DNA from 4 places in the Leisingera sp. UBA4491 genome. Region 3 is predicted to be linked to each of the others. Evidence: riboswitches for the same ligand, from Rfam matches in the RefSeq annotation. Region 3 holds a riboswitch; each other region holds the start of a gene.

The links. A riboswitch is a leader RNA that binds a small molecule or an ion and turns the genes downstream of it on or off. The one in region 3 is predicted to bind cobalamin.
Region 1: another riboswitch for cobalamin. It lies ahead of B2P87_RS02050 (ABC transporter substrate-binding protein); the one in region 3 lies ahead of B2P87_RS18875 (DUF1636 family protein).
Region 2: another riboswitch for cobalamin. It lies ahead of B2P87_RS08090 (hypothetical protein); the one in region 3 lies ahead of B2P87_RS18875 (DUF1636 family protein).
Region 4: another riboswitch for cobalamin. It lies ahead of B2P87_RS09950 (aromatic ring-hydroxylating oxygenase subunit alpha); the one in region 3 lies ahead of B2P87_RS18875 (DUF1636 family protein).

Annotation. Positions count from the first base shown of each region.
Region 1 covers NZ_DGNN01000005.1:116,221-123,309, reverse strand. The annotation lists gene rimK (30S ribosomal protein S6--L-glutamate ligase) at 1-812, shown strand, start outside; gene B2P87_RS02055 (succinylglutamate desuccinylase/aspartoacylase family protein) at 817-1,860, shown strand; cobalamin riboswitch at 1,942-2,135, shown strand; gene B2P87_RS02050 (ABC transporter substrate-binding protein) at 2,280-3,290, shown strand; gene B2P87_RS02045 (FecCD family ABC transporter permease) at 3,287-4,336, shown strand; partial or broken gene B2P87_RS02040 (ABC transporter ATP-binding protein) at 4,333-4,843, shown strand; gene B2P87_RS02035 (LysR family transcriptional regulator) at 5,119-6,006, opposite strand; gene B2P87_RS02030 (aldehyde dehydrogenase family protein) at 6,112-7,089, shown strand, end outside.
Region 2 covers NZ_DGNN01000016.1:49,804-56,892, forward strand. The annotation lists gene B2P87_RS08055 (ATP-binding protein) at 1-413, shown strand, start outside; gene recR (recombination mediator RecR) at 468-1,067, opposite strand; gene B2P87_RS08065 (GNAT family N-acetyltransferase) at 1,202-1,705, shown strand; gene B2P87_RS08070 (YbaB/EbfC family nucleoid-associated protein) at 1,785-2,129, opposite strand; gene B2P87_RS08075 (hypothetical protein) at 2,140-2,538, opposite strand; gene B2P87_RS08080 (DNA polymerase III subunit gamma/tau) at 2,514-4,319, opposite strand; gene B2P87_RS08085 (protein-tyrosine phosphatase family protein) at 4,513-5,055, shown strand; gene B2P87_RS08090 (hypothetical protein) at 5,186-5,590, opposite strand; cobalamin riboswitch at 5,698-5,920, opposite strand; gene B2P87_RS08095 (TetR/AcrR family transcriptional regulator) at 5,939-6,547, opposite strand; gene B2P87_RS08100 (serine aminopeptidase domain-containing protein) at 6,618-7,089, shown strand, end outside.
Region 3 covers NZ_DGNN01000030.1:12,427-19,515, reverse strand. The annotation lists gene cobG (precorrin-3B synthase) at 1-498, opposite strand, end outside; gene cobN (cobaltochelatase subunit CobN) at 495-3,740, opposite strand; gene cobW (cobalamin biosynthesis protein CobW) at 3,905-4,939, opposite strand; gene B2P87_RS18875 (DUF1636 family protein) at 4,942-5,352, opposite strand; cobalamin riboswitch at 5,450-5,666, opposite strand; gene cobO (cob(I)yrinic acid a,c-diamide adenosyltransferase) at 5,718-6,353, shown strand; gene glpD (glycerol-3-phosphate dehydrogenase) at 6,424-7,089, opposite strand, start outside.
Region 4 covers NZ_DGNN01000017.1:148,127-155,215, reverse strand. The annotation lists gene B2P87_RS09975 (DUF6638 family protein) at 1-1,076, shown strand, start outside; gene B2P87_RS09970 (hypothetical protein) at 1,079-1,345, shown strand; gene B2P87_RS09965 (DUF1523 family protein) at 1,357-2,001, shown strand; gene B2P87_RS09960 (TetR/AcrR family transcriptional regulator) at 2,073-2,612, opposite strand; gene B2P87_RS09955 (dihydrofolate reductase family protein) at 2,628-3,164, opposite strand; cobalamin riboswitch at 3,436-3,634, shown strand; gene B2P87_RS09950 (aromatic ring-hydroxylating oxygenase subunit alpha) at 3,742-4,977, shown strand; gene B2P87_RS09945 (hybrid-cluster NAD(P)-dependent oxidoreductase) at 4,982-6,067, shown strand; gene B2P87_RS09940 (MATE family efflux transporter) at 6,150-7,089, opposite strand, start outside.

The DNA.
Region 1 (7,089 bases), on a different contig from region 3:
TCGACACGCTGCGCTGCTACATGAATATCGCGAGCCGCCGCCCGGAGATCTTTTACAACGGCGAGCAGCTGAAGGGCTATGACGCCGTGATCCCGCGGATCGGCGCCTCGGTCACCTTCTATGGCACGGCAGTGCTGCGGCAGTTCGAAATGATGGGTGTCTACCCGCTGAACGAAAGCGTCGCCATCGGGCGGTCGCGGGACAAGCTGCGCTCGATGCAGCTGCTGGCGCGCGACGGTGTCGGCCTGCCGGTCACCACCTTTGCCCATGACCCCAAGCAGACTGAAGAAGTGCTGAAACTCGCCGGCGGCGCGCCGATCGTGATCAAGCTGCTGGAAGGCACCCAGGGCATCGGCGTGGTTCTGGCCGACACCGACCGGTCGGCCAAGTCGGTCGTCGAGGCGTTCCGCGGCGCCGGCGTCAATATCCTGATGCAGGAGTTCATCAAGGAGGCCGGCGGCACCGACATCCGCGCGATCGTGATTGGCGGCAAGGTCGTGGCCGCGATGAAGCGCACCGGGGCCGAGGGCGATTTCCGCTCCAACCTGCACCGCGGCGGGTCGGCTCAGGTTGTGAAACTGACGCCGGAAGAACGCGCCACCGCCGTGCGCGCGGCAAAGACCATGGGCCTGAACGCCTGTGGCGTCGACATGCTGCGGGCCAACCATGGCGCGGTGGTGATGGAAGTGAACTCCTCCCCCGGCCTGGAAGGGGTGGAAAAGGCCACCGGCCTGGATATCGCCGGCAAGATGATCGAATTCCTGGAAAAGAACGCCAAGGCAGGTGCCACCAAAACCAAGGGCAAGGGATGACGGCATGAAGGGGCGGCAGCATTTTGCCATCGGCCATGCCAGGGTGGCGCCGGGCTCGCGGCTGACGGTTGACCTGCCGGTCAGCGTCCTGTCCGATCACACGCCGGTCACCATGTCGGCGCATGTGGTGCATGGCCGCCAGGACGGGCCGACGGTCTTTGTCAGCGGCGGCGTGCATGGCGACGAGGTGATCGGGGTGGAGATCATCCGGCGGCTGCTGCGGGCGCCGAACCTGACGACGCTCAAGGGCACGCTGATTGCGGTGCCGATCGTCAATGCCTTCGGCTTCATCAACCACTCCCGCTACCTGCCCGACAGGCGCGACCTGAACCGGGCGTTTCCCGGCAGCGAGCTTGGCTCGCTGGCCTCGCGCCTGGCGCATCTGTTCATGGCAGAGGTGGTCGCCCGCTCGGATCTGGGGATCGACCTGCATTCGGCGGCGGTCCACCGGACCAATTACCCGCAGATCCGCATCTCGCCCGACAACCCGAAAACCCGGGAGCTTGCCGGGGTGTTCGGCGCGCCCATTGTGATGCAGTCGCCGCTGCGCGACGGCTCATTGCGCGGTGCGGCCAAGGAGATCGGCAAGGACATCCTGCTGTTTGAGGCGGGCGAGGGCCTGCGCTTTGACGAGCTGTCGATCCGGGCCGGGCTGGCCGGCATCCTGCGGGTGCTGCGGCACATGGGGATGGTCCCGGCCAAGGGCATTTCCAAACCCAAATCGCAGCCGCAGTTCTGCGCCTCCAGCAAATGGCTGCGGGCGCCGATGGGCGGGCTTCTGAGGGTCTACAGGAACGACGGGGAGCTGGTCCGGCAAGGGGAGCTGATGGGATCAGTATCGGACCCTTTCGGCGAGCAGGACGAGGAAATCCTGGCCCCCTTCGACGGGCTGATTGTCGGCCGCGCGGTAATGCCCGTCGTGAACGAGGGCGATGCAGTGTTCCATCTGGGAAGGGTCCCCTCCGTCACAAAGGCAGAGGATTCGGTCGAGGATATCAGCGCCCAGCTGGAGGATGATCCGATGTTTGACGAGGATGAAATCCTGTAGCCCGCCCCGGCAGGGGGGGGCGCCTCCCGCGCAGGTTTTCCCTGCCAGCGGCAACTTTTTCTTGCCGCAAGCAGGGCGATGCGCTACGCGCGCTTAACCGGTCCCGCAAGGGCTAAGAGGGAATCCGCGGTGCCTGCCGGGCGCCAACCGGAACTGCCCCCGCAACTGTAGGCGGCGAGTGCTGTGCCATCGCGTCACTGGATCCCAGCGGTCCGGGAAGGCGGCCCAGACGATGACCCGCCAGTCAGGAGACCTGCCGGTAAAAACCGAAGCACACCGGGCGGGGTTGTCCGGGGAGGTTGCCGGCAGGATGCGCCGCCGCGATCAGGCGCCGCAGAGGAAGGGCTCAGACCTTCTGCCCCGCCGGTCAATGCCCTTTCACCCGTTCTCCGGTCATTGACACATGGAGATCGACTATAATGTTCCTGCGTTCCGGCCTTATTGGCCTGTCTTTCACTCTTGCGGCTCAGGCTGCGGCTGCTGATGAATCCTTTCCGCTGACCATCGAAAACTGCGGCCAGTCCCTCACCTTCGAAGCCCCTGTGGCATCCTCCGTAACCGTCGGCCAGGCGGCCACCGAAGTGCTCTATGCGCTGGGGCTGGGGGACAAGGTGCTGGGCACCTCGGTCTGGTTCAACGACGTGCTGCCGGAATTTGTCGAGGTGAACGCCAAGGTCGAGCGTCTGGCCGACAACGACCCGAGCTTTGAAAGCGTGGTTGCCAAACGCCCCGGCTTGGTGGCGGCGCAGTACGAATGGCACGTCGGCCCCGAAGGCATCGTCGCCAAGCGCGAGCAGTTCCATGACCTCGGCATCCCGACTTATGTTCTGCCCGCCGATTGCGCCGGCAAGGACAACACCACCGGCGGCGACGGCACCCGGACAGAAATGTTCACCACCGAGAGCCTGTATCAGGGCATCGAGGAGCTTGCGGCGATCTTTGGCGAGGCCGAAAAGGGCGCAGAGCTGGTCGCCGGCTACAAGGCCCGCGAAGCCGCGGCAGTTGCCAAGGCACAAGAGGTTGCGCTGGAAGACGCCTCGGCCGTGTTCTGGTTCTCCTCGCCTGAGATGGAAAGCGACCCGTTTGTCGCCGGCCAGAAGGGCGCGCCGGGCTACATGATGCAGCAGCTGGGCCTTAAGAACGTCATCGAAACTGACGAGGAATGGCCGACCGTCGGCTGGGAAACCATCGCCAAGGCCAATCCGACGGTGATCGTGATCGCCCGCATGGACCGCCGCCGCTTTGCCGCCGATGACTACGAGAAGAAGCTGGAGTTTCTGCGCACCGATCCGGTCGCCAGCCAGATGGACGCTGTGAAGAACGGCCGCATCGTGGTGATGGATGCCCAGGCGATGGATGCCACCATCCGCGCAATCCCGGCGCTGGAGGATCTGGCGGCTGAACTCAGCGCGATCGGCAACGGCGCATGAGCGCAGCCGCCGCACTGGCCTGGCAGGGCGTCAGGGGCGCTTGCCTGGCTCTGCCGGTGCTGGCTGCGGCGGTTCTGGCAGGCGCAATGATCGGGGAAACCTCGCTTGCGCCTGACCTTGTCCTGTCCGTTCTTGTCAACAAGCTGGCCGGGGCGGGGCTGCCGGTGGACCCGGTGGACCAGGGCATCATCTGGAGCTACCGGCTGCCGCGGGCGCTGGTGGCTGGGGCGTGCGGTGCCGCGCTGGCGGTGGCGGGCGTGGTGCTGCAGGCGCTGCTGCGCAACGCGCTGGCGGATCCCTACATCCTTGGCATCTCCGCCGGCGCCTCGACCGGGGCGGTGGCGGTGACCATTGCGGGCCTCGGCGGCGGCGCCCTGTCGCTGTCCTTCGGCGCCTTCAACGGGGCGCTGCTGGCGTTTGGCTTTGTCGCCATTCTGGCGCGGGCCGCCGGGGCGGGCAGCAGCCGGGCGGCGGCGGCGCAGATCGTGCTGGCGGGGATCGCCGGCTCGCAGCTGTTCAACGCCCTTACCGCCTTCATCATCGCCAAGTCCGCCAATGCGGATCAGGCGCGCGGCATCATGTTCTGGCTGATGGGCAACCTCAGCGGCGTGCGCTGGCCGGATGCGTGGCTGGCGGTGCCGCTGGCGCTGGCGGGCTGGATGGTCTGCCGCTTCCACGCCCGGGCGCTGGATGCCTTCACCTTTGGCACCGATTCCGCCGCGGCGCTGGGCATCCCGGTGCGGCGGGTGCAGGTGGTGCTGATCTTTGCCACCGCGCTGATGACCGCGGTGATGGTGTCGATCGTTGGCTCCATCGGCTTTGTCGGCCTGGTGATCCCGCACGCGGCGCGGTTCCTGGTTGGCCCTGGCCACCGCCGCCTGATGCCCGCCGCCGCCCTGACCGGAGCGGTGTTCCTGATCGGCGCCGACATCGTGTCCCGTATCATCATCCCCGGGCAGGTGCTGCCCATCGGCGTCGTTACTGCGCTGATCGGAGCGCCGGCCTTTGCCATCATTCTGGTGCGCGGGCAGAGGACTGCGCGATGAGGATCGAAGCCCGCAGCCTGTCCTTCTCGGTGCGCGGCAAGGAGCTGCTGTCGGATGTGTCGCTGTCGGCGCAACCGGGGGAAACGCTGGCGCTGGTCGGCCCTAACGGCTCCGGCAAATCGACGCTGATGCGGCTGCTGGCGGGGCTGGCCCGGCCCTCGCAGGGCGACGTGCTGCTGGCGGAGCAGCCGCTGGCCCGGCTGTCGCGCCGGGAAATTGCCCAGCGGATCGCCATCGTCGAGCAGCAGGCCGACACCGCGGAGCGCATCTCCGCGCGCTCGGTCGTGGAGCTGGGACGCACCCCCTGGCTGTCGGCCTTGCGGCCCTGGAGCGGCGAAGACACCCGGCAGGTGGACAAAGCTCTGCGGACGGTCGAAATGGAGGCATTTGCCCAGCGCGAATGGGCCACCCTGTCCGGCGGCGAGCGGCAGCGGCTGCATATCGCGCGGGCGCTGGCCCAGCAGCCGGGGCTGCTGCTGCTGGACGAGCCGACCAACCATCTGGACATCCACCACCAGCTGTCGATCCTGAACTGTGTCCGGAACCTGAAGGTGACTGCCGTGGTGGCGCTGCACGATCTGAACCAGGCGCTGACCTGCGACCGGGTGGCGGTGCTGTCGGGCGGGCGCCTGGTGGCATCGGGCACGCCGCAACAGGCCTTGACGCCGGACACGGTGTCGGAGGTGTTCGGGATCACGGCCCGGCAGGTCCGGGATGCCGGCGGCGGCGCGCCGCATCTGTCCTTTCACCTTGCCTGAACGGCGGCGGGCGCCGCCGCGCGGTTACTCCGGCTGATCCGGTGACAGGTCGCAGGACTGGATGAAGCTGCTGCATTCCTCGGTCAGGGCCGCAAACCGCGAGCGTTCGCGCTGGTAGAGGTAGACCTCCCGCTTGTCCGGCAAGTCAGCTATGGCGCGGAAGGCGGTGGTTTCCGGCATGAAGCGGGCCACGGTCTGCGGCAGCACGGTCACCCATTTGCCAGTCCGCACCATGGTAATCAGCGAATGGGTGTTGTGGATCGTCACATCGGCCGCGCTGCTGGCCTCGACAAAGCGCTCGTTGCGGATCAGGCCGCACAGGGCGTTGCGGACAAAACCGGCCCCGGTAACATCAGCGATCGCCGGCGGCTGTTCCTGCCGCAGCAGCGGGTGATCGGCAGAGCAGACCAGGCCAAACCTATCCTCGAACAGCGGCACCGCCTTGACTCCGTTGAGCGGATGATAGCCGGAGGCGATGCCGATATCCGCCTTGCCCTCGGCCAGGGCGTCCAGAACCTGCTGGGTGTCGGTGTCGCGCAGCTCTACCTTCAGGCCCGGGAAGCGGGCGGTCATATGCTCCAGCACCGCCGGGAATACCAGAGCGGCCACCGATGGCACCGACACGATGCGGATCAGGCCGTGGGTCGCCTCGGCTGCCATCTCGATGCTCTGCACCGTCTGGTCGAAGTGGCGCACCTGTTTCTGTGCCAGTTCAAAGACTTGCTCGCCCAGCGGCGACAGCTGGTTCTTGCGCTCGCCCTCAAACAGCTTCTTGCCCAGATGGTCCTCCATCTGCTTGAGGGTCATGGAAACCGCTGATTGGGTCCGGCCCAGCCGGTTTGCGGCCTCCGACAGGTTCCCGGTCTGCGCCACGGTGCAAAAGGCGCGCAGCATTTCGATCTTCAAGGCCATGACTTCAGAATTATTGAAATTGCGTTCAGTTTATTGAGTTTGACTGATGCTAGGGCGGAAGTCCATCCTGCTGCAAACCTGAAATTCAGCATCTGGGGCTTCTCCGTGACCAAACTGAACCTGATTGCCGGCGAATGGCTGGCTGGCGAAAGCGAAATCGAAAACCGCAACCCTTCGGATCTGAGCGATCTGGTCGGCATGTTTGCCCAGGCCAGCGCCGATCAGCTGGACGCCACTCTGGATCAGGCGCAGACCGCGCAGCGCGAATGGGCCGCCTACGGGCTGGAGCGCAAGCAGGCGGTGCTGACGAACATCGGCAATGAGCTGATGGCCCGCGCCGAGGAACTGGGCACGCTCTTGTCGCGCGAAGAAGGCAAGCCGCTGGCTGAGGGCAAAGGCGAAGTCTACCGGGCTGGCCAGTTCTTCACATATTACGCCGCCGAATGCCTGCGCCAGATCGGGGAAAACGCCGACTCCGTGCGCCCGGACATCGAGGTGGACGTGCGCCGCGAGGCGGTGGGTGTGGTCGCCATCATCTCCCCCTGGAATTTCCCGACCGCCACCGCTTCGTGGAAAATCGCGCCGGCGCTGTGCTACGGCAACGCCGTGGTCTGGAAGCCCGCGAACATCACCCCGGCTTCGGCGGTTGCCCTGACCGAGATCATCGCGCGCCAGGACATCCCCAAGGGCCTGTTCTCGCTGGTCATGGGCTCCGGCCGCTCCATTGGCCAGCGCCTGGTCGAAAGCCACAAGGTGAACGCGATCTCCTTCACCGGATCGGTGCCGGTGGGCAAGGGCATTGCCGCCGCCGCCATCCAGAACCTGACCAAGGTGCAGATGGAGATGGGCTCCAAGAACGCGCTGGCGGTGATGGACGACGCCGACCTGGATCTGGCCGTCACCCTGGCGCTGGGCGGCGCCTTTGGCGGCACCGGACAGAAATGCACCGCTTCCTCCCGGCTCGTGGTCCACGCGGCTGTTCATGATGCCTTTGTTGACAAGCTTGTCGCCGGGGCACAGGCCATGAAAGTGGGCCACGCGCTGGAAGCGGGCGTGCAGATGGGGCCGGTGGTCAGCGAGCAG
Region 2 (7,089 bases), on a different contig from region 3:
TCCCGGCTTGTGCGGCGGCAGCGGCGGCGGTGCCGCCGGCTGCGGCAGGGCGCGCTGCCGCGGTGCGGCGGATTCTGGTGGTGGATGACGAGGACACCGTGCGCCGCGCGGTGGCGGGGCTGCTGCAGCTGCGCGGCTGCGAGGTGGCGCAGGCAGACGGGTATGACGCGGCGCTGGCCCTGCTGGACGCGAAGGGGCCGTTTGACGGTGCGGTGATCGACATGAGCATGCCGGGGCGCGGCGGCTGGGAAACGCTGGCGGGCCTGCGGGCGGCGCAGCCCGGCTTGATGGCTGTGATGATGAGCGGTTTTGCGATCAGCGCGGCGGCGGCCGGGTTTCCGGACCTTGCGGATGTGCAGGTGCTGGACAAGCCCTTCACCAAGGAAAAGCTGTACAAGGCGCTGTTCCGTTAAAGGGTGGGCTGATCCGCAGTGCCGTGGTGCTGCGGGCAGGACGCTCCCGCGCCGTCAGATTTCCTTGCGCGCGCTGAGAGCCGCGGAGATGGTGCCGTCGTCCAGGTAATCCAGCTCGCCGCCGATCGGCACCCCTTGCGCCAGCGAGGTCAGTTTCACCTGCCCCTGCAGCTGGTCGGCGATGTAATGGGCGGTGGTCTGGCCGTCGATGGTGGCATTCAAGGCCAGGATCACCTCGCTGACGCCTTCGGTGGCGACCCGGTCCACCAGCCGGGGAATGCGCAGATCCTCCGGCCCCACCGCATCCAGCGCCGACAGGGTGCCGCCCAGCACATGGTAGCGGCCCTTGAACACGCCCGCGCGCTCCATCGCCCAGAGGTCGGCGACATCCTCGACCACGCACAGCTCGCCGTTGGCGCGCCGTTCGTCGGTGCAGATCGGGCAGATCTCGCTGGTGCCGGCATTGCCGCAGTTGAGGCATTCGCGCGCCGTTGCCGCCACCTCGCTCATCACGTCGGCCAGGGGCGTCAGCAGCAGTGCCCGCTTGCGGATCAGATGCAGCACCGCGCGCCGGGCCGAGCGCGGCCCCAGCCCCGGCAGCTTGGCCATCAGGGCAATCAGGTCTTCGATTTCGCTGGTGGAGTTCTTGATCATGCCGCGGGCCCTTTTCTTCCCAGCCATATAGGCTGATCGGGGCAGGGAAGCGCAAGGGCCGGGCAGGAAAATGTTCGGGGTTTGTTTTTCCGCGGGCCGGGTCTATGCCCTGGCATGACTGAGGGAGGGGCGGCATGGAAAACGGTGTATCGCGGGAGGATAACGGGGTCCGGCAGCTGCGGTTTGCCCGGCTGACGGAGGTGCCGCCGCAGGAGATTGCCCGCCATATGAGCGACCTGCGGATGGCAGAGCATATGCCGCTGCTGACAGGGGCCTGGGACGCCGCCGCTGCCAGGGATTTCGTGGCCGCGAAGGAATCCTGCTGGCGGCGCGACGGGCTGGGCCATTGGGCGTTTCTGCGCGGCGAGGATTACCTCGGCTGGGGCGGGTTTCAGAAAGAAGGAGCCGAGTGGGATTTCGGTCTGGTGCTGCGGGCGGATTGTTTTGGACTGGGGCCGGCCATTGCCCGCAAGGCGCTGGCGTTTGCCCGCCAGGATCCGCGTATCCCCTTTGTCACCTTCCTGCTGCCGCCGACGCGGCGCCACATGCGCCCGCTGGCGCGGCTGGGCGCGGTTCAGACCGGGGAAGTCCAGTACCAGGGGCAGCGGTTCCTGAAGTTCCGGCTGGAGACGCGGTGAGGCGGGCCTGTACAGGCAAAAGAAAAGGCGGCTCCGGGTCGTCGCCGGGCCGCCTTTTGCAAAGGGATATCTGTGCCGCTTAGAACGGCAGCTTGATGTCCTTGGGCAAGCCCATGCTTTCGGTCAGCTTGGTCATCTCTTCCTGCGCTTTCTCGGCCGCTTTGGCCTGAGCGTCCTTGATCGCGGCCAGGATCAGGTCCTCGACCACTTCCTTGTCGTCGCCGTTGAAGATCGACGGGTCGATGTCCAAGCCTTTCAGGTCGCCCTTGGCGGACGCGGTTGCCTTGACCAGGCCTGCGCCGGCCTCGCCGGTCACCATGACGTTGTGCAGGTCTTCCTGCATCTGCGCCATCTTGGTCTGCAGTTCCTGTGCCGATTTCATCATCTTGGCCATGTCGCCAAGACCGCCGAGGCCTTTAAGCATCTGTGTTCTCCTAAGTGCGGGGGCGCAGGGCGCCGTAAGTCATGCCCGCACATATCGCAATTGCGAGCGCAATGAACAAGTGGGGGGAGGCTGTGCAGTCCTGGATTATGCCGAGGACGTTCTTATCGTCAAAGAAAAGCTCATGATTATCGACGGCTATGACGAATGCCAGAACGCCCCAAAACGCGCCCGCGAGTGCAAACGGCAGGCGCTTTCTGCTGTACAGCGCGAATCCGGCAAGGGCGAAAAGGGTCAATGCAACAGGCTTGACCGAGAGCCGCAGAAGCACTTCCCACGCGCTGTCGATGGTTTCGTCCGGTGCAAAGCAGGTGTTGGCGAAGGCGGCCGCCGGCAAGGTGAGCGAGAGGGCCGTCAGGCAAACCGTTACTCTTCCTCGAACGGATCCCATTCATCCTCCACCTCGGGCAGGGCGTCGGCGGCAACTTCGGCGGCCAGTTCCTCCGGCGTGCGGATGCGGGTGATCTTGGCCTTGGGGAAGCTTTCCAGCACCGCTTGCACTAGCGGATGCGCGGTGGCCTTCTCGCGCAGGGCGTTCTCGGCGGCGTCGCGGATTTCGGCAATGGTGGGGGCGTCGCCATCCGGCGCGATGGAGACCACCCAGCGGGCGCCGGTCCAGTTCTGCAGCGCGGAACCAAGCCGGGCAGCCAGATCCCGCGGCGCCTGTGCCGAAGGGGTGAATTCGATCCGGCCAGGCTGGTAAGAGACCAGCCGCACGCCGGTTTCGACCTCGACCAGCAGTTTCACATCGCGGTTGGTGCGGATCAGTTCGACCACATGCTCAAAACTCGGGTAGCGGGCCAGCGCGGAGCTGACCTGCGGCGCCAGCGCCATCACCGTGCCGCCGCCGCCACGGGCTATTGGTGCGCCGTCGGCCGGACCGCCTTGGGCGCTGGCGGGCGCGGTGCCGCCAAGCGCCGGAGCGCCCATGCCCTGCATCGGCGCACCGCCGCCGGGCCCGGATGGCGGCAGCGGCGGGGGCGGGGTGTCCTGCAGTTTGCGGATCAGTTCCTCGGGCGAGGGGAGGTCGGCCACATGGGTGATGCGGATCACCGCCATTTCCGCCGCCATCATCGCGTTCGGGGCGGCGGCGACTTCCTCCAGCGCTTTCAGCAGCATTTGCCACATGCGGGTGAGGACGCGCATCGGCAGCGCGCCGGCCATCGCCTGCCCGCGGGCACGCTCATCCGGGCTGACGGTGGGGTCTTCTGCCGCATCGGGGGTGATTTTGACGACCGACACCCAATGGGTGATCTCCGCCAGATCGCGCAGCACCGCCAGCGGGTCGGCGCCCTCGGCGTATTGCGCGCTGAGTTCGGTCAGCGCCGCCGCCGCATCGCCACGCAGGATCATGTCCATCAGGTCCAGCACCCGGCCGCGGTCGGCCAGGCCCAGCATGGCGCGGACCTGATCGGCGGTGGTCTCGCCGGCGCCGTGGGAAATCGCCTGATCCAACAGCGAGGTCGCATCGCGGGCAGAGCCCTCGGCGGCGCGGGTGATGAGCGCCAGCGCGTCGTCGGCAATCTGGGCGCCCTCAGCCGTTGCGATCTTGCGCAAGAGGGCAATCATCACCTCCGGCTCGATCCGGCGCAGGTCGAAGCGCTGGCAGCGGGACAGCACTGTCACCGGCACCTTGCGGATTTCGGTTGTGGCGAAGATGAACTTCACATGCGCAGGCGGCTCCTCCAGCGTCTTCAGCAGCGCGTTAAATGCGCTGGTCGACAGCATGTGGACCTCGTCGATGATGTAGATCTTGTAGCGGGCGGAGGCGGCGCGGTACTGCACCGAGTCGATGATCTCGCGGATGTCGTTGACGCCGGTGCGGCTGGCGGCGTCCATCTCCATCACGTCCACATGGCGGCCTTCCATGATCGCCGTGCAGTGCTCGCATTTGCCGCAAGGATCGGTGGTGGGGCCGCCCTGGCCGTCCTCGCCGACGCAGTTCATGCCCTTGGCGATGATCCGCGCGGTGGTGGTTTTGCCGGTGCCGCGGATGCCGGTCATGATGAAGGCCTGGGCGATGCGGTCGGCGGCGAAGGCGTTTTTCAGCGTCCGCACCATGGCGTCCTGGCCCACCAGATCGGCAAAGGTCTCGGGCCGGTACTTGCGGGCCAGAACCTGATACTGGGATTGGCCGGTGCCGCCGGTGGTGCCGCTGGGGATGTCGTTCATGATCTCTCGTGCCGGATTCGGATTGCGGGCGCCCCGCGTTGCGCGCAGGGTATTGAACCGCAGCCCGTTCGTCCACCGCAGAAGGGCGCAATCCAGGGCCGCAAAAGGGCTTTGGCATTGCGCGGTTAACGGCTAGGCTGCTGGGGCGGGGCAACGCGGGGGACAGCAGGAGCGCAGCGGCTAAGGAGGCGGTATGCGATCTGAAGAAACCTCTGAACCAGCAGCGCCGGACACGGCGGCGCCGGTCGGGCTGACCATCCACGCGCTGTCTGCGGGCGGCGGTATTCTGGCGCTGTGCCGGCTTCCCGGCGCGGAGGGCGATTACCGGGGCGACCTGATCCAGATCTATCAATGGAAGCCGGGGCTGGTGTTTTCAATGACCACCGAGGCCGAGCACGTGGCCGCCGGTGCGCCACGGCTGGGGGTGGATATCCAGAGCATGGCCTGCCGCTGGGTGCATCTGCCGGTGCCGGATTTCCAGGTGCCGCCGCCGGCGGTGGCGGCGAAATGGCCTGCGGCCAGCCAGTCGGCGCGGCAGGCGCTGGCGGGCGGCGGCCGGGTGCTGGTGCATTGCCGGGGCGGCTGCGGGCGGTCCGGCATGGCGGTGCTGCGGCTGATGATCGAATGCGGCGAGGATCCAGCGCTGGCGCTAACGCGGCTGCGGGCGGTCAGGCCCTGTGCGGTGGAGACCGAGGCGCAGCTGGATTGGGCCTGCGCGGGGCAGGTGGCAGGTTAGATCGCAGGGTCATCCAAATTGACTTTCGCCCGGCCGATAGGCCGGGCTGCAACCGGGCTTCCGCAAGGGAGGGCGCATTCGCCCCCTCACAGGCTTGGGCGCAGCCCTTAGAGCATAGATAATTTTGTGCTCAAAACGCCATCATCTGCTCAGCCTGCCGCGCCTCCGCGGTTTTCGGCAGCGCTTCCATCAGCGCGCAGGGGCGGGCGTCCAGTTTTGACGCCGCAAAGCCGGTGCCGTCGCGGTTGAGGATGGCATCGGCAAAACGGTCGAGGCCCTCGCGCGGGACGTCCTCGCCAACGCCGCAGAACAGGCGGATCCGGTCGTGGCTGGCCACGAACTGCGCCGGGCAATTGCGCGGGCAGCCGTCCAGCGCAGTGGTGCCGGTGATCTCGAAATCCTCCTGGGTCAGGGGCTTGGCCTTGGTCATCGCCTCGGCCAGCTTGCCGATCATCCGCTCTGCGGCGGGGCAGGGGCGCCCCAGATACTTGCAATCCGTTGCCGCATAGAAATGCGTTGTGTCCGTCCACATCATATTTGCGCCCTCCGCGCGTGGTGCGGGGGGCAGAAGACAAGAGACCGGATGAGAAAGCGGGAGTCCCGCGGTGCCATCAGACCCTGTCCGGACACCCCGCCCGGGTTCGAGTTTCACATTCGATGGCAGGTCTCCTGACTTGCGGGTCGTCGCTGTCCCGATCCTTCCCGGCCTCTTTACGGGCCAGTGGCTCTATCGGGGTCGCTCGCCGCTTACAGTTGCGGGGGCAGTCGCGGAATTGGCCTTGCCTGGGGCGGGGCCGCACCGTGTTCCCTTTTCATCCCGGACACAAGATTCTGTGGCACGGGAACCATCACCACAAGCGGTAGCGGTTGGTTCCGTGAGTCGTCAATCGGTTTTCTGCGGCGGCATTTGCATCTGGGTGTGCAGGGCACGGATCACATCCGAGTCGCGCCGCACCCGCGCCAGCTGCCAGCCGCCCTGCAGCAGAATATAGAAATTCTCCGCCGCTGCGCGCGCCTCCTCCTGCGGCAGGCCCAGGCGCTGGGCGTGGCGGGCGGTGGCGGCGATCCAGCTTTCGAACAGATCCGCGGCGTGCTGGCGGAAGGCGTTGTTCTCCGGCCCGGCGAACAGGGTTGCAGAGACCGGGCATCCGCTCCACTTGCCTTGCTTGTCAAAGAGTTTTGCCAGTTTGTAGCAGACCGTCTTGGCCCCGGCCCGAAAGCTGGGCGCCGGGGCGAAGGCGGCGTCGATCAGTGCCAGCATTTGGTCCGAGGCCCAGGTGGACGCCGCCAGCGCAAGGTCGGATTTGCCGTTGGGGAAATGGTGGTAGAGCGAGCCCTTGGGCGCCCCGGCTGCGGCCAGAAGCTCCGCCAGCCCGGTGCCGTTGTAGCCCTTGTTGCGGAACAGTTCGGCCGCAGCGCGGATCAGCCGGTCCCGGGTCGGGGCCGGAGCCTGGCTGCTGGCAGGCGGGCTGGCTGTCGTCACGTCAGTCATGGCGGCAGCTTGACAGCATTAGACCAATTGGTCCAGTCAGGAAGTGGACCAATTGGTCTAGGAGGCTGCCATGCTGGACAGACACGCAGAACATACCGCCGGTATCCGGGAGGAAGCGCTGCGCTTTGCGTCCGGGGAGGCCGTGCTGGCGGGGCGGCTGTACCATCCGGGCGGGACGGCGCGGGCGGCGGTGGTGCTGAACGGCGCAACCGGGGTGCCGCAGCGGTTTTACCGGCATTTTGCGCGCTGGCTGGCAGCGGAGCAGCAGATTGCCTGCCTGACCTTTGACTACACGGATTCCGGGGACTCGGCGCGGGGACATCCGCGCCGGTCCAAGATCACAATGGCCGATTGGGCGCTGGCGGATCAGCCTGCTGCCCGGGCCGAAATGCGGCGGCACTATGCGGGCGTGCCGTTGTGGGTGATCGGCCATTCGCTGGGGGCGATGCTGATGCCCCTGCAGAATGATCTTGAGGACGTCGCCCGCATGATCGTGGTTGCGGGCGGCTTGGTGCATCACCACGATCATCCCTGGCCCTACC
Region 3 (7,089 bases):
GCGCAGGATCAGGCCTTCGCGCGTGCGCTCGATGCGGATATCGGCGGCGGTGTCTTGCAGGACAGGGTCCGCGCCGCAGTCGACGGCAAAGCCGAACTTGCCGGGCAGGGCGAGATCGGTTGCCGCGGTCAGCGCGGCGCTGAGTCCGGTGGCGATGGCATGGGTGTCGTCGCCCTCGGTCCAGAACGGCGCGAGCAGGACGTTGCGGCGAGCCTCAGCCTGTGCGTCGGGGTCGATCAGGCCAAGCTCGCGCAGGCGGGCAATCAATTCTTCATGCGCGTCTTCACGGATGCCGCGCATCTGCAGGTTGGCGCGGGCGGAAATGTCCAGCAGGCCGTTGCCGAAGTCCTCGGAAAGTCTTGCCACACCGCGCGCCTGGTTAACGGACAGTTTACCAAGCGGCGCGCGCACCCGCACCACCAGCCCGTCGCCGGACATCATCGGCCGCAAAGCGCCGGGGCACCAGCCATAGACTTTGGGTTCAGGCGCGCCGCTCATGCCGCGCCCTCCAGGCCGGCCATGATCGAGTTGCGCCGCGTGCTCCAGAGGCCTGCGTCGAACAGGGCGCGGAAGCGGTCGCGCATGGCGGCGAGCGCCTCCGGGTTTTCGCGCTCCATGAACGCGACCAGATCGTCCCGGCCCAGGGTCGCCTCGAAGTAGAGATCGAACAGATGCGGCTGCACCACCTGCGCCAGATGCGCGAAGGCGGCCATGTGGTCGAGGGTGGCGGCAATCTCTGCCGCGCCGCGGAAGCCGTGGTTCATCATCGAGGTGGCCCAGTCCGGGTTGGCGGCGCGGGCGCGGGTGACGCGGGCGATTTCTTCGCCCAAGGAGCGCGCCTGCGGCTTGTCGGGCCGGGTGGCGTCCATATGGTAGAGCGCCGGAGCCTTTTGGCCGATGCGCGCCATGGCGGCGGCAAAGCCTGCTTCATGCGCGGCATAGTCCGAGGCGACCAGCAGGTCGGTCTCCGGCAGGTCCTGCAGGTGCACGAAGCTGTCGGCGCCCTGCAGGCGTGTCTCCAGCGCCGCGCGGGCGTCGCGGATTTCGCCCTTGGCGTCGATCGCGTGGGAGGAGGCGTTGAGCCAGGCTTCGCCTGCCGCGGCGCGGGCCGCGTCGGTGTAGTCGTCCAGATGCGGGTTCATCGAGAGGCCGTACTGCCCGGGTTTGGGGCCGAAAACGCGCGGCGTTTCGATGAGATAGGGGTTGTCCGCCTGGTCCTCCTCGCGGGCCGCGAGGGCGGCGGCGGCACTTTCGAACATCTGGGCAAGGCCCGGGAAGACGTCGCGGAACAGGCCCGAGACCCGCAGGGTCACATCGATCCGCGGGCGGTTCAGCATCGGCAGCGGCAGCACCTCGAAGCCGGAGACGCGCTCGGAGCCTTCGTCCCACTTGGGCGCCAGGCCCGCGAGGTGCAGCGCCATGGCAAACTCCTCTCCCGCGGTGCGCATGGTGGCGGAACCCCAGAGGTCGATCACCAGTCCCTTGGGCCAGTCGCCGTGATCCTGAAGGTGGCGGCGCAGCAGCTCTTCCGCCAGTTTGACCCCTTGCGCATGCGCCGCCCGCGACGGCACCGCCCGCGGATCGGTGGTAAAGAGGTTGCGCCCGGTGGGGATCACATCGGCGCGGCCGCGGAACGGCGAGCCGGAGGGGCCGGGGGTGACGATCTTGCCGTCCAGCGCGGCGATCAGCCCGGCGCGCTCCTCAGCGCCGCACTGGCCGGTGCCGAAGATGTGAAGCCCCTCGCCGTACTGGCTTTCCTTGATGTCGCAGACAAAGGCGTCGATGCGGGTGATCGCCTCGGCAGGCGAGGTGTCCGGCGTCAGGCCGAGGTCAGCCTCTACCCCGGTGCCCTGTGCCTCCGCCCGGATGTCGCCGATCAGCCGGTCGCGGCGGGCAGGATCCAGGCCGTCGGCGGTGGAGTATTCATCCAGCAGGCTTTCGAGCCGCGCCATGCCCTCGGGCAGAGTGGTCTGCGCCAAGGGCGGCGGCAGGTGGCCGATGGTGACGGCGCCGATGCGGCGCTTGGCCTGGGCGGCCTCGCCCGGGTCGTTGACGATGAAGGGGTAGGCGACGGGCAGCGGGCCGGTCAGAACCTCAGGCCAGCAGGTATCCGACAGCGCCACCGCCTTGCCCGGCAGCCATTCCAGCGTGCCGTGGGCGCCGATGTGGACGAGGGCATCGCTTTGCGCCCGCAGCCAAAGGTAAAAGGCCACATAGGCGTGGCGCGGGGTGCGGTCGAGATCGTGGTAATCGTCGACGCGGGTTTTCACCTCACCGCGCTCTGGCTGCAGCGCGATCAGCGCTTTACCAGCGCGCAAGGCCTTGAATTGAAAGGCGCCATCGCGGCAGTCTGGGTCTTCTTCCGGGCGGCCCCAGGCCTCGGCCAAGGTATCCTGCAGGTTTTGCGGCAGGGCGGCGAGGGCGGCCTTGTAGTCCTCCAGCGGGACACTCAGCGTCTCGTCCATCAGCCGCAGACCGGTGTTCTCCTGCGGCTCGACGCTATAGCCCTGATCCCAGAGCGCGCGCAGGATTTCGTCGCAGGAGGCCAGCGCGTCCAGCCCGACCGCATGGGCGAGGTTGTGGTCTCTGCCCGGGTAGGTCGAAAGGACCAGTGCAAGGCGTTTGTCTGCATTCGGCAGTTTGGCGAGGCGCAGCCAGCCCTCCACACGGTCCACGGCAGCCCTGATGCGGTCCGCGTCCGCGCGGTGGGCAAAGCGGGAATATTGCAGGTCCGGGTCTTTCCTGCCCGGCGACTTGAAGCTGACGACGCCTGCGAAGATGCGGCCGTCCACCTCGGGCAGCACGACATGCATGGCAAGGTCGGCGGGCGACAAGCCGCGGCCGGCCTCAAGCCAGTCTTTCCTGCGGGCCGTTGAGAGGGCAACCTGGAACACCGGGCAGCCGGTGGTGCTGAGCGGCGAGGCGCTGCCGTCGGTGCCTTGGGCCGAAAACGCGGTGGCGTTGATGATTGCGGCCGGGGTCAACTCCGGGAGCTTGGCGCGCAGCCAGTCCGCAGCCGCGGGCGCCTTGAGGCTGGCGGCAAAGGTGCCGAAGGCGGCGTAGCCGCGGGCGCGCATTTCTTCGATCAGCGCGTCCACCGGCGCGGTGTCGGCGGATGTGAGGTAGGAGCGGTAGAAGCTGACCAGCACCAGCGGCCTGTCCTGCGGCGGAAGGTCCGCGAGCACGCCCTTGTCCGGGTCGTAGAACCCGTGCTCGGGCATGGATTTGAGGCCGAGGACGGGGCCTGCATAAAGGCCGGCCGCCAGCGACAGCTGGGCAAGTGCTGCCTGGGCTGCCACCGCGCCGCCGGCGTCGCACAGGGATTGCAGGCGGCGCAGGGTGGAGACGGGCAGGGTGGACAGCTCATCCAGCCGCGCATCTTCGCGCCCGTCTGCGGGCAGGATCGCCAGCGCAATGCCCTTGCGGCGGGCGAGATCCTGCAGCGTGGCGAGGCCATAGGACCAGTAGCTTTCGCCGCCGATCAGGCGGACGAGAACGCCCTTGGCGCCCTCCAGCGTCTGTTCCGCGTAGACGTCGACCGACAGCGGGTGCTTGAGCGCCACCAGGTTGGCGAGGCGCAGAGAGGGCAGCTTGCCGTCCGCCCGGTGCCAGCCTGCCGCGAAGGCGCCGAGATCGCTGTCGGAAAACGACAGCACCACCAGATCGCCGGGCGTCTGCCCGAGGTCCTGCGGCGTGTCGGTCTCGTCAAGGCCGTGGCTTTCGCGGAAGACGACGTGCATGGGTCAGGCTCCCTGCCTGTAAGGTCGTTTGGTAGCGGGGAGGGCAGCGCCCGGCCCGGCGGGGCAGGAAGCGAAGCGCCCGCCCCGTGGGGGGCGGGACGGGCGCTGCCCGGCGTGCCGCCGGGCGGGACCGTTCAATTTCTGACGCTTCAATTTCACTTGCTTCAGGCCCCCAGCTCGGCGCGGATGGCCTGTTCGTCGATGTCGTCATGCTCTGCGATGACCACTAGGGCGGTCTTGCGCGGCTGCGCGCCCCAGGGCTGATCATACTGGGCGCGCAGGCGCTCGCCCACGGCCTGAACCAGCATCCGCATCGGTTTTCCCTCCACCGCGACATAGCCTTTGACGCGCAGGATGTTGCGTTCGCGGGCGAGTTTCACGATGGCATTCTGCAGTGCTTCGGGATCGGAGACTTCACCCATTTCGACAACGATGCTTTCAAAATCGTCATGCTCGTGGTCGTGGTGGCCGTCGTGGTGGCTGGGGCGGGCCTCCAGATCGTCTTCGGCAGCGGCGTTCAGGCCCAGGATGATGCGCGGGTCGATGACACCTTCGCTCATCGGCAGGATCGGCAGCTTGCGCGGCGCCTCGGCCTCGATCACCGCGCGGGCCTTCTCGACGCCTGCGTCGCCGGCCAGGTCGGCCTTGGACAGCAGCACGATGTCGGCGCAGGAGATCTGATCCTCGAACACTTCCGACAGCGGGGTTTCGTGGTCGATGCTGTCATCCGCCTCGCGCTGGGCCTGCACCGCGTCCAGATCGGGGGCGAACTGGCCCTTGGCGACCGCCTCGGCATCGGCCAGCGCAATCACGCCGTCCACAGTGATGCGGGAGCGGATGGCGGGCCAGTCAAAGGCCTTCAAGAGCGGCTTGGGCAGCGCCAGGCCGGAGGTTTCGATCACGATGTGATCCGGCTTCTCCGGCAGGTTCATCAGCTGTTCGATGGTGGGGATGAAGTCATCGGCCACGGTGCAGCAGATGCAGCCGTTGGCCAGCTCCATGATGTTTTCTGCCGGGCAGTTCTCATCCGCGCAGGACTTCAGGATGTCGCCGTCCACGCCGGCGGTGCCGAACTCATTGACCACCACGGCCAGACGCTTGCCCTGCGGGTTCTGCATCAGGTGGCGGATCAGCGTGGTCTTGCCCGCACCGAGGAAGCCGGTGATGACAGTGACGGGGATCTTGTTGAGGTCGCTCATGTTTACTCCTCGGAGAAGAACTTGGCCGGCGGGATGCGGGCAACGGATTGCTTGCGGAAGGTCTGCGGGCGTTCGCGCCACGGCACCACGCCGTCGGCGGTAGCGGCATAGGCGGCGGCGCCTTCCAGGATTTCGGGGACATGCTGGTCCGGGTCGAGGTCGCCGTAGACATAGGTCCAGCGCTCGGCGCCGCCGACGAGTGCCACGGCGCAGCCGCGCTTGCAGGAGGACAGGCATTCGACACCGCGCAAGGCGACGCCTTCGGGCATCCCGGCCTCTGCCAGTGCGGCGTGCAGGATGGCGCCGGGGCGGGCCCCCTCCGGGTCGGCGCCCTCGCGGCGGCAGGTGAGGCAAACGGTCAGCGTGACCGGTCCCGGGGTGCTGGCAGTCTTGCCTGCCATATCGTCAGCCATCGGCGCGTCTCCTGTCGCGGCAGGCGTGCGGGATGGCCGAAAGGGGGGCGGCAGCGTGCCAGCCCCTCAACCGGTCGCGGAACACCCCGCCCGCCCGTTGTTCTCTCTGTTGCTGGCAGGTCTCCCGGCTTGCGGATGCCAAGGCGCGGGCCTTGCCGGCCATCCTGCCTTCCCGGGATCTCTCCCAGTGGCATGGCGGCCTCATCCGGTCACGGTCGCGGGGGCGGCTGTGCTTCGGGTCTCCAAAGAAATTTGGCGGCCTTCACATTCCCTCTTCGCCTGCTTTCGCAGGAACCAGCGAAACCCCCTTGCGCTATCGCGCCCTTCTTTGTCAAGACATGGGGTCAAACAGCTGGAGAGCCCCCATGAGCGAAAAGTCTGAAACCGGCATCTCAGAGGAAGAAGCCGCCCGTCACGCCTCTAAGATGGCCAAGAAAAAAGCCGCGCGCGACCGGATGATGAAGACCAAGGAGGGCGAGAAGGGCCTGATCATCGTCCACACCGGGCCGGGCAAGGGCAAGTCTTCCTCCGGGTTTGGCATGATCATGCGCTGCATCGCCCACAAGATGCCTTGCGCCGTGGTGCAGTTCATCAAGGGCGCCTGGCAGACCGGGGAGCGGACGCTGATCGAGGAGAACTTCAGCGATCTGTGCCAGTTCTATGCCATGGGCGAGGGGTTCACCTGGGAGACCCAGGACAAGGCGCGCGACATTGCCGCGGCGCAGAAGGGCTGGGAAAAGGCCAAGGAGATGATCCTGGACGAGAAGAACACCATGGTGCTGCTGGACGAGATCAACATCGCGCTGCGCTATGAGTATCTGGACCTGGAAGAGGTGCTGGAGTTCCTGGTGGAGCACAAGCCGCCGATGACCCATGTGGTGCTGACGGGGCGCAACGCCAAGGAAGAGCTGATCGAGATTGCCGATCTGGTGACCGAGATGGGCCAGATCAAACATCCCTTCCGCGCCGGGGTAAAAGCGCAGAAGGGCGTCGAGTTCTAAGCAGAGCCATCGCCCGGCCGGCAGGCCGGGCCGCGCCGGCCCCGTTCAGGCTTGGGCGCGGCCGTTTGTATCATGCCGCCAACTGTGCGGCTTTCCCTTGAATGTAGGCATCCACCGCCGCGCGCTGGGCCTCATCCAGCCGCAGGCCCAGCTTGGTGCGCCGCCACAAGTAATCGTCGCCTGCGCGCACCCATTCGCGGGCAATCGCCCAGTCGAGTTCCCGGGCGGTAATGGTGGCGCCGAAATCCTGGCCCAGATCACCGGCGGTCTTGGCGTCTCCCAGCACCTCCCAGGCCTCGGTGCCATAGGCGCGGATCATCCGGCCCGTCCAATAGGGGGTGAGGAACGGATAGTCCGCGGCCAGTTTGGAGGTCAGCTTTGCCACGTCCTCCACCGGGAAATCGCCGCCGGGCAGCGCCACACCTGCGGTCCAGCTGGCGGGCAGCTGCGGGAACACCTCGCCGATCTTCGCCAGCGCCGCCTCGGCCAGCTTGCGGTAGGTGGTGATCTTGCCGCCAAAGACGTTGAGCAGCGGCGCCTGCGCCTGGTCCAGCGTCAGAACGTATTCGCGGGTGGCCGCCGTGGCGGAGCTGGCGCCGTCGTCATAAAGCGGGCGCACGCCGGAATAGGTCCAGACGATATCCTCGCGCTTCACCGGCTTCTCGAAGTACTCCGATGCGAAGGCCGCCAGATATTCCTGCTCGGCTTCGGTGCAGACGGGTGCCGTGTCCGGGTC
Region 4 (7,089 bases), on a different contig from region 3:
TCCTGCGCCGGTTCATCGAAGTGAATGAACGCCAGCTGTTTGCGCTGACCGCGACCGATGCCGTTGCCGGCGAGCTGGTGAATTCGGTGTTTGAGGTCACCTCGCCCGCGAAGCTGTTCGACATCCGCCAGGTGCGGATCGAGGCGGATACCACCAAGGGTACGCTGCGCCATGCGGACCGTCTGGCGGAGCTGGTGGAGCGGTTCAAATCAGGTGAGGACGCCTGGTTTGATGATGATCTAATCGGGGAGATGATTGCGACGGCGGAGCAGACCGGCGATGTGACCCGCAATCCGGTGCATTTGGAACATGAGGTCTTTGAGCAGGGCAATTTCTGGACCGCGCATTTCGGCGGGCTTTACCTGTTTCAGGACGTGGAGCACCGGGCGGTGATTGCAAGCGGGGCAAAGCCCGAAGGCGTGCCGCTGAAACATGTGTTCGATCTGAGTGAGCGCAATGCGATTGCCCGGTTCCTGGAGCTGAACCGGCTGGCGGAGCCGGTGATCCGGGCGCGCGGCGTTGATGGGGCCGCGATCCTGCGGCAGAAGATGGGGTTTCTTGCGGTGTCCGTGCTGACCGAGAAGGGGCGGGACCTGACCGGCCTGTCACGCTCGGACCTCAGGCGGATGGCGGCGCGGCACGCTGATGAGCTGCCGGCGGAGTTTGACGGGCTGGCGGCGCTGGTGCGCTGGGCCGAAGGGGGCGGCAGTTGGCCGCGGATCACCTCGGATCATCCGGCCTATTTCTATAGTCTGCGGGCGTCGGACACGCCCTGCCGCGACTTGGTGAATATGCTGCTGGCGGAGCTGTGCCCGCATGATTTCCGGCAGATGTTCATCTGCCACAAGGAGGAATTCTACCGCCAGTACCGCGGCTGGCCGGAGACCAAGAAGGCCTATGCGGCGGAGTTCCTGGCGCGGGAGTATGCGGTGGACAAGGCCGGCGCGCGGCAGGCGCTGTTCGGGCATGAGCCGGATATGGAGGGGCGGATGCCTAAGCTGCCGCGCAGCCAGCGCCAGGGGCTGGTGGAGCGGGTCGGCCCCTGGGGCGCGGTGAACCGGGTGAGGGGGCGCTAGAGATGTTCGGCTTTATCCGCCTGATCCTGATCCTGTTGGTGGTGCTGACCTTGGCCTATGGCGCGGTGTCGCTCTACTCGCGCGAGGTGCGGCGGGCGAAGCTGAAACGGCGCTGGAAAGACAAGGGGTTGACCGGCGACCGTGCGGCCTTCATCCAACGGGGGCTGAGGCAGTATGACCGCTCGTTCCGGCGCAAGCTGATCCTCCTGGTCTATATCATCCCGCTGGGGGCCATCGCGCTTCTGGTCTATGTCATTAACTTCATGTGAGGAGCTGCCCGATGCGTTTCATCAAATGGGCCTTCCTGATCACCTTCTGGGTGCTGTTCGGTGCCTTCCTGCATTACACGCTGCCGCAGTACGACGTGGTGCGCATCGTCAACACTTACGAGGAGCGGCAGGAGCTGAACGACTGGACCCGCCTGTTCTGGTCCAAGCCCGACGACCAGTCGGCGCAGCTGATCAACCGCGATGTGCAATTCATCCAGGGCGTGCGCCCCAGCGGCCGCGCCATCGTCTACCGCAATGAGGACACCGGCTGGAGCTGGCCACCCTATTTCAAGTTCGACACAGCCAATCTGTACACCGACGCCAATGACAGCATCTCGACCAAGGCCAACCCGGAGTGGGTGGCGGTGATGCATTACGGCTGGCGCAACGAGTTCCTGTCGATCTTCCCGAATGCGGTGTCGATCAAACCGGTGGCAGGGCCGGAGGACAAGCCGACCAATTGGTTCAGCATCATCTTCCTGGTGCTGCTGGCCGCCATCCTGTGGGCCATCTATGTGCGCTGGCGCCGGTTCCGCCGGGCGCGGATCGACCCGATGATTGAAAGCGCAGAGGACAGCCTCTATGCCGCGGGCGATGCGATTGCGGAACGGCAGGGCCGCTTCCGCCGCTGGCTGGACAGCTGGAAATCGAAGTGAAGACGGGCCGCCGTTCGGGCGGCTCTGCAAGGCGAAAGCGGATGCGCGGGCCATGATTGGCCCGCGTATTTTCATTCGATACGGTCGAGCACCCAGTCCAGTGCGGGGGTGAAATCGTCAATCTTCAGCGCCGCTCCCGGTGCCGCGGCGGCTGCAAAGGCGAAACCGTGCGTGTAATCCACGATGAGGCAAAGCAGGGTGCGGGCGTCCGCTCCGGTCACGCCTGCGGCGGCGATTTCTGCCTCGATAAGCTGCGTCAATCCGGTCAGGGAGGGGCCGATCAGGGACGGGTTTTCCAGGATGCATTTCGCGAGTTCCGGGTGCCGGGTCACCTGGGCGCAATAGCGGGTCATCAGGTCCCGCAACCGCAGCTTGGGCGTTGCTGCCATTGACGGGGTGTCTGACCCTTCAAACGCAGTTGCGACGAGGCTGGCGATCATCTCGTCCCTTGTGCCGGCGTGATGGGCAACGGCCATCGGGGTGACGCCAAGCGCCTCGGCCAGCGCCTTGAAGGTCAGGGCCTTGCTGCCGCCCGTGTCGAGCAGCTGCAGGGCCTGCCTCAGCACATCGTCCTTGCTGAGGGTCCGGCTGCCCTTGGGCGGGCGTCCCATCCGCGGGGGCATCGGTCAGATCACCCGGAACGTGGTCTGCACCATGCCGGCGGGCAGGATCCGGGAGCTTGCCACCTTGAGGTCGATGTCGCGGTCCAAGCTGCCAAACAGGGGGATGCCGCTGCCGATCAGGATCGGGATCGTTGTGATGGTCAGATCGGCGATCAGCCCCTGGCGCAGGAAGGACTGCACCAGCCGGCCGCCGTCGATATAGGCGCGGGTCCAGCCTTCTTCTTGCAGGTCCTGCATGAGGTCTGCGGGCGCGGCGGTGCTGAGACGCACCTTGTCCTTCAGCTCCTCGGGAATGTCCTGCCCGGTCAGGCTGCTGCTGAGGACCACAACCGGTTTGCTGTAGGGCCATTGGCCGAAGCCGAGGAGGGTGCGGAAGGATCCTGTTCCCATGACCAGCCCGTCGACGCCGTCCATGAACGCGGCAAATCCGCCATCGCAGTCTTCGGCGGCGGGCTGCTTGGACAGCCAGTCCAGAGAATGGTCCTTGCGGGCCACGAAACCGTCGAGGCTGGTGGCGATAAAGACGTGGCCGGTGGTCATCGGCTGCTCCTGTGTTTCATTAAACTATACGATATATAGTTTAATGCATCCCGCTTTCCAAGAGGCCGGTACCGGGAATGCTGGCTGCGAATCGGCTCGGTGCGGCAGGCAGCGCCTAACCGCATGAAAGATAAGCGCTTGCCGCAAACGGGCTGGCGAGTGCCGGTTTGAGTTTCTATACATTCCTGTCCCGCCGGGCACGGCAAACATGCATGTCTTTTTCCGGTTTCGGCGGGTCGGATTTGTCTCCGCGCAACGGCCGCGTTTAGGGCAATTTGCGCCTCAGCAAGGTGCCGCCCCCTGGGGCGGAGAATTGGGAAGCTGGTGAAACTCCGGCACTGCCCCCGCAACGGTGACCCCGGGCAAGGCATGGCAAAGACCACTGAAGCATGCGCTTCGGGAAGGTGCCAGGCCCCGCCGCCGAATGGCCCCGGGACAGTCCGGAAACCAGCCTTGCCACGAAAACGTCAACCGCGGGCGGCGGCGGGGCGGTTGCGGGCGCGTGGCCTGTGATCTCTCTCCTCATGCCTGCAGCCAAGCCAACCTGCCGCGGGGATGCGGCAAAGGAGAGAAGCAGATGCTTCACGACAGCGAGATCCTGGCCAGACTGGTGGCCCGTCAGAAAAACTATTCCCTGGAGCAGGCATTCTATACCGATCCGGGCGTGCTGGATCTGGACATGCGCCAGATCTTCTACCGCGAGTGGCTGTTTGCCATTCCCGCCTGCGAGATCCCCAAGGCCGGCAATTTCGTGACCCATCAAGTCGGCGCCTACAATGTCATCATCGTGCGCGGCACCGATGGCGAGGTGCGGGCCTTCCACAACGCCTGCCGCCACCGCGGCTCGGTTGTGTGCAAGGCCAAGAAGGGCAATTCGCCCAAGCTGGTCTGCCCCTACCACCAGTGGACCTATGAACTGGACGGTTCGCTCTTGTGGGCGCGCGACATGGGGCCGGATTTCGACGCGTCCAAGCACGGGCTGAAGCCGGTGCATTGCCGCGACCTGGCGGGCCTGATCTACATCTGCCTGGCGGATGAGGCGCCGGACTTCGATGCTTTCGCCGCTGTAGCGCGTCCCTATCTGGAGCCGCATGACCTGGCCAACGCCAAGGTTGCCTATGAAAGCTCGATCATCGAGAACGGCAACTGGAAGCTGGTCTGGGAGAACAACCGCGAGTGCTATCACTGCGGCGGCAACCACCCGTCGCTGTGCCGGACCTTCCCCGAAGATCCCTCGGTGACCGGTGTTGAGGGCGGCGAGACCCCGCCGCACCTTCAGAAGCATTTCGACCGGATCGAGGCGGCGGGTATTCCGGCCCAGTTCCAGATCGACGCGCGCGGCCAATACCGGGTAGCGCGGATGCCGCTGAACGAGGGCGCCGAGAGCTATACCATGGACGGCAAGGCGGCTGTGGCCAAGAAGCTGGGCCGGGTGCCGTTTGCCGATGCGGGGACGCTCCTGGAATTCCACTATCCTACCACCTGGAACCACTTCCTGCCGGATCATTCCATCGTGTTCCGCGTCACCCCGATCAGCCCGACCGAGACCGAAGTCACCACCAAATGGCTGGTGCACAAGGATGCCGTCGAAGGCCAGGACTATGACCTGAAGCGGCTGACCGAAGTGTGGGTTGCCACCAACGACGAGGACCGCATCGTGGTGGAGGACAACCAGCGCGGCATCAACTCGCCCGCTTATGAGCCCGGCCCCTATTCGGAGGTGCAGGAAAGCGGTGTGATCCAGTTCTCCAACTGGTATGCCGAGCACCTGACCCGTGCGCTGACCGGCCGCAACTTGATCGCGGCGGAGTAACGGCATGGGACTGCAGGCCAATTTCGAGACGCTGGACGAAACCCTGGCGTGGAAGGACGACGAGATGCTGGAATGCGTCTCTGTCGTGCCGGAAGCGCCGAACACCGCCACCTTCAGCTTCCGCGCGCCGTCCGGCGCGTGGTTCAAGTATCAGCCGGGCCAGTTCCTGACGCTGGAGCTTCCGGTGCCGGGCGGCACCGTCTGGCGCACCTACACCATCAGCTCCTCGCCCTCGAGGCCGCTGTCGATCTCGGTCACGGTAAAGGCGCAGGCCGACAGCATCGGCACCCGCTGGATGCTGGACAACCTGAGCCCGGGCATGTTCCTCAAGGCCTCCGGTCCGGCGGGCCTGTTCACTCTGCCGAAGCGCCCGAACGGCAAGTTCCTGTTCATCTCGGCGGGTTCCGGCATCACGCCCAGCCTGTCGATGACCCAGTACCTGTTTGACCGCGGCCAGTCGCCCGATGTCAGCTTCATCAACTGCGCCAAGCGCCCCAGCGAGATCATCGCGCGGCGCCAGCTGGAGGGCATGGCGGCGCGGGTGCCGGGGATCAAGCTGCATTTCGTGGTCGAGGAGGACGACCCCTATCAGGTCTGGACCGGCTACCGCGGGCAGCTGAATCAAATCATGCTGGGCCTGATTGCCGGCGACTACCTGGAGCGCGAGGTCTACTGCTGCGGGCCGGATCCGTTCATGCAGGCGGTGCGCGACATGCTGAACGGCCTGGGCTTCGACATGGAGAACTACAATCAGGAAAGCTTTGGCGCGCCGGTGGAGACCGAAGCCGATGTGCCGGAGCTGGACGATGTGGTGCCGGAAGAGACCGCGGCGGCAGAGATCACCTTTGCCGCGTCGGGCGTCACCGCCACCTGCACCGAGACCGATACGGTGCTGGCGGTGGCCAAGGCGTCGGGCCTGAATATCCCGTCGGGCTGCACCTTCGGCATCTGCGGCACCTGCAAAGTCAAGAAGACCGCGGGCGACGTGCATATGGTCCACAACGGCGGCATCTCGGAGGAGGATGTGGAGGCAGGGTATATCCTGGCTTGCTGCTCCAACCCGATCGGCCGGGTTGAGGTCGAGATCTGAAGGCCCAGGGGCGCGCGCCGGATCCGGTGGGCGCCCTTTTCCGTGGCTCGGCCCCGGATCAAGCGTCCAGTGCCGCAGGGCGTCACCAGCCGCGGCGGCCCAGCAGGGCATGCAGCCGGTTTTGCGGCGCAAAGGCATCGACCTGGGCAGGCCGGGTGAGGCCCCGCAGCACCCGGTGCACCAGCAGCGCGCCAAGCCCGGCAAAGATCATCCCGCCGGCGGCCTGGCCTGCCAATACTCCCGGCGCACCGGCCAGGTAGCCGCCCAGCACCGCCAGCGGCCAGGTGCCCAGGGTGTGGCGGCCCCAGTTGATCCAGGTGGAGTAGACCGGGCGTCCCAGGTTGTTGAAACTGGCATTCTCGACAAAGATCGCCCCGTTGAAGAAATAGGCCAGCGCCAGCGGCCCGCAGAACAGGTATATCAGCCTGCGGGTCTCTCCGGTGGCCGAGAACAGGTCGGCAATCGGCGCCCTGAGCGCAAACAGCACCGCCGCCATCAGCAGCACATAGACTGCGGTAAAGGTGATGCCGGCCGCAAAGGCCTGGCGGACGCGGGCAAATTGGCCTGCGCCGAAGTTCTGGCCGATGATGGGGCCGATGGCGCCCGACAGCGCAAAGATCACCGAAAACGCCACCGGCATCAGGCGGCCGATCACCGCCATGCCGGCGACGGCCTCGGTGCCGAACTGGGCAATTTCGCGCAGCACGATGGCGTTGCCGACCGGGGTGGCGATATTGGTCAGCACCGCCGGCACCGCAATCGAGCGGATCGTGCGCAGGTCGCCGGCAATCTGCCCGAAGCCAGGCCGCATGAACCCCCGGTGCACCCGGATCGCTGGCCAGAAAGCCGCCGCCAGCATACAGGCCCGGGCCAGCACCGAGGCAATGGCCGCCCCGTCCAGCCCCAGCCCCAGGCCAAAGATCAGCAGTGGATCCAGCACCGCATTCAGCCCGCCGCCGTAAAGCGTCGCCACCATCGAGCGGCGCGCATCGCCATGGGCACGCAGCACCGCCATGCCGGTC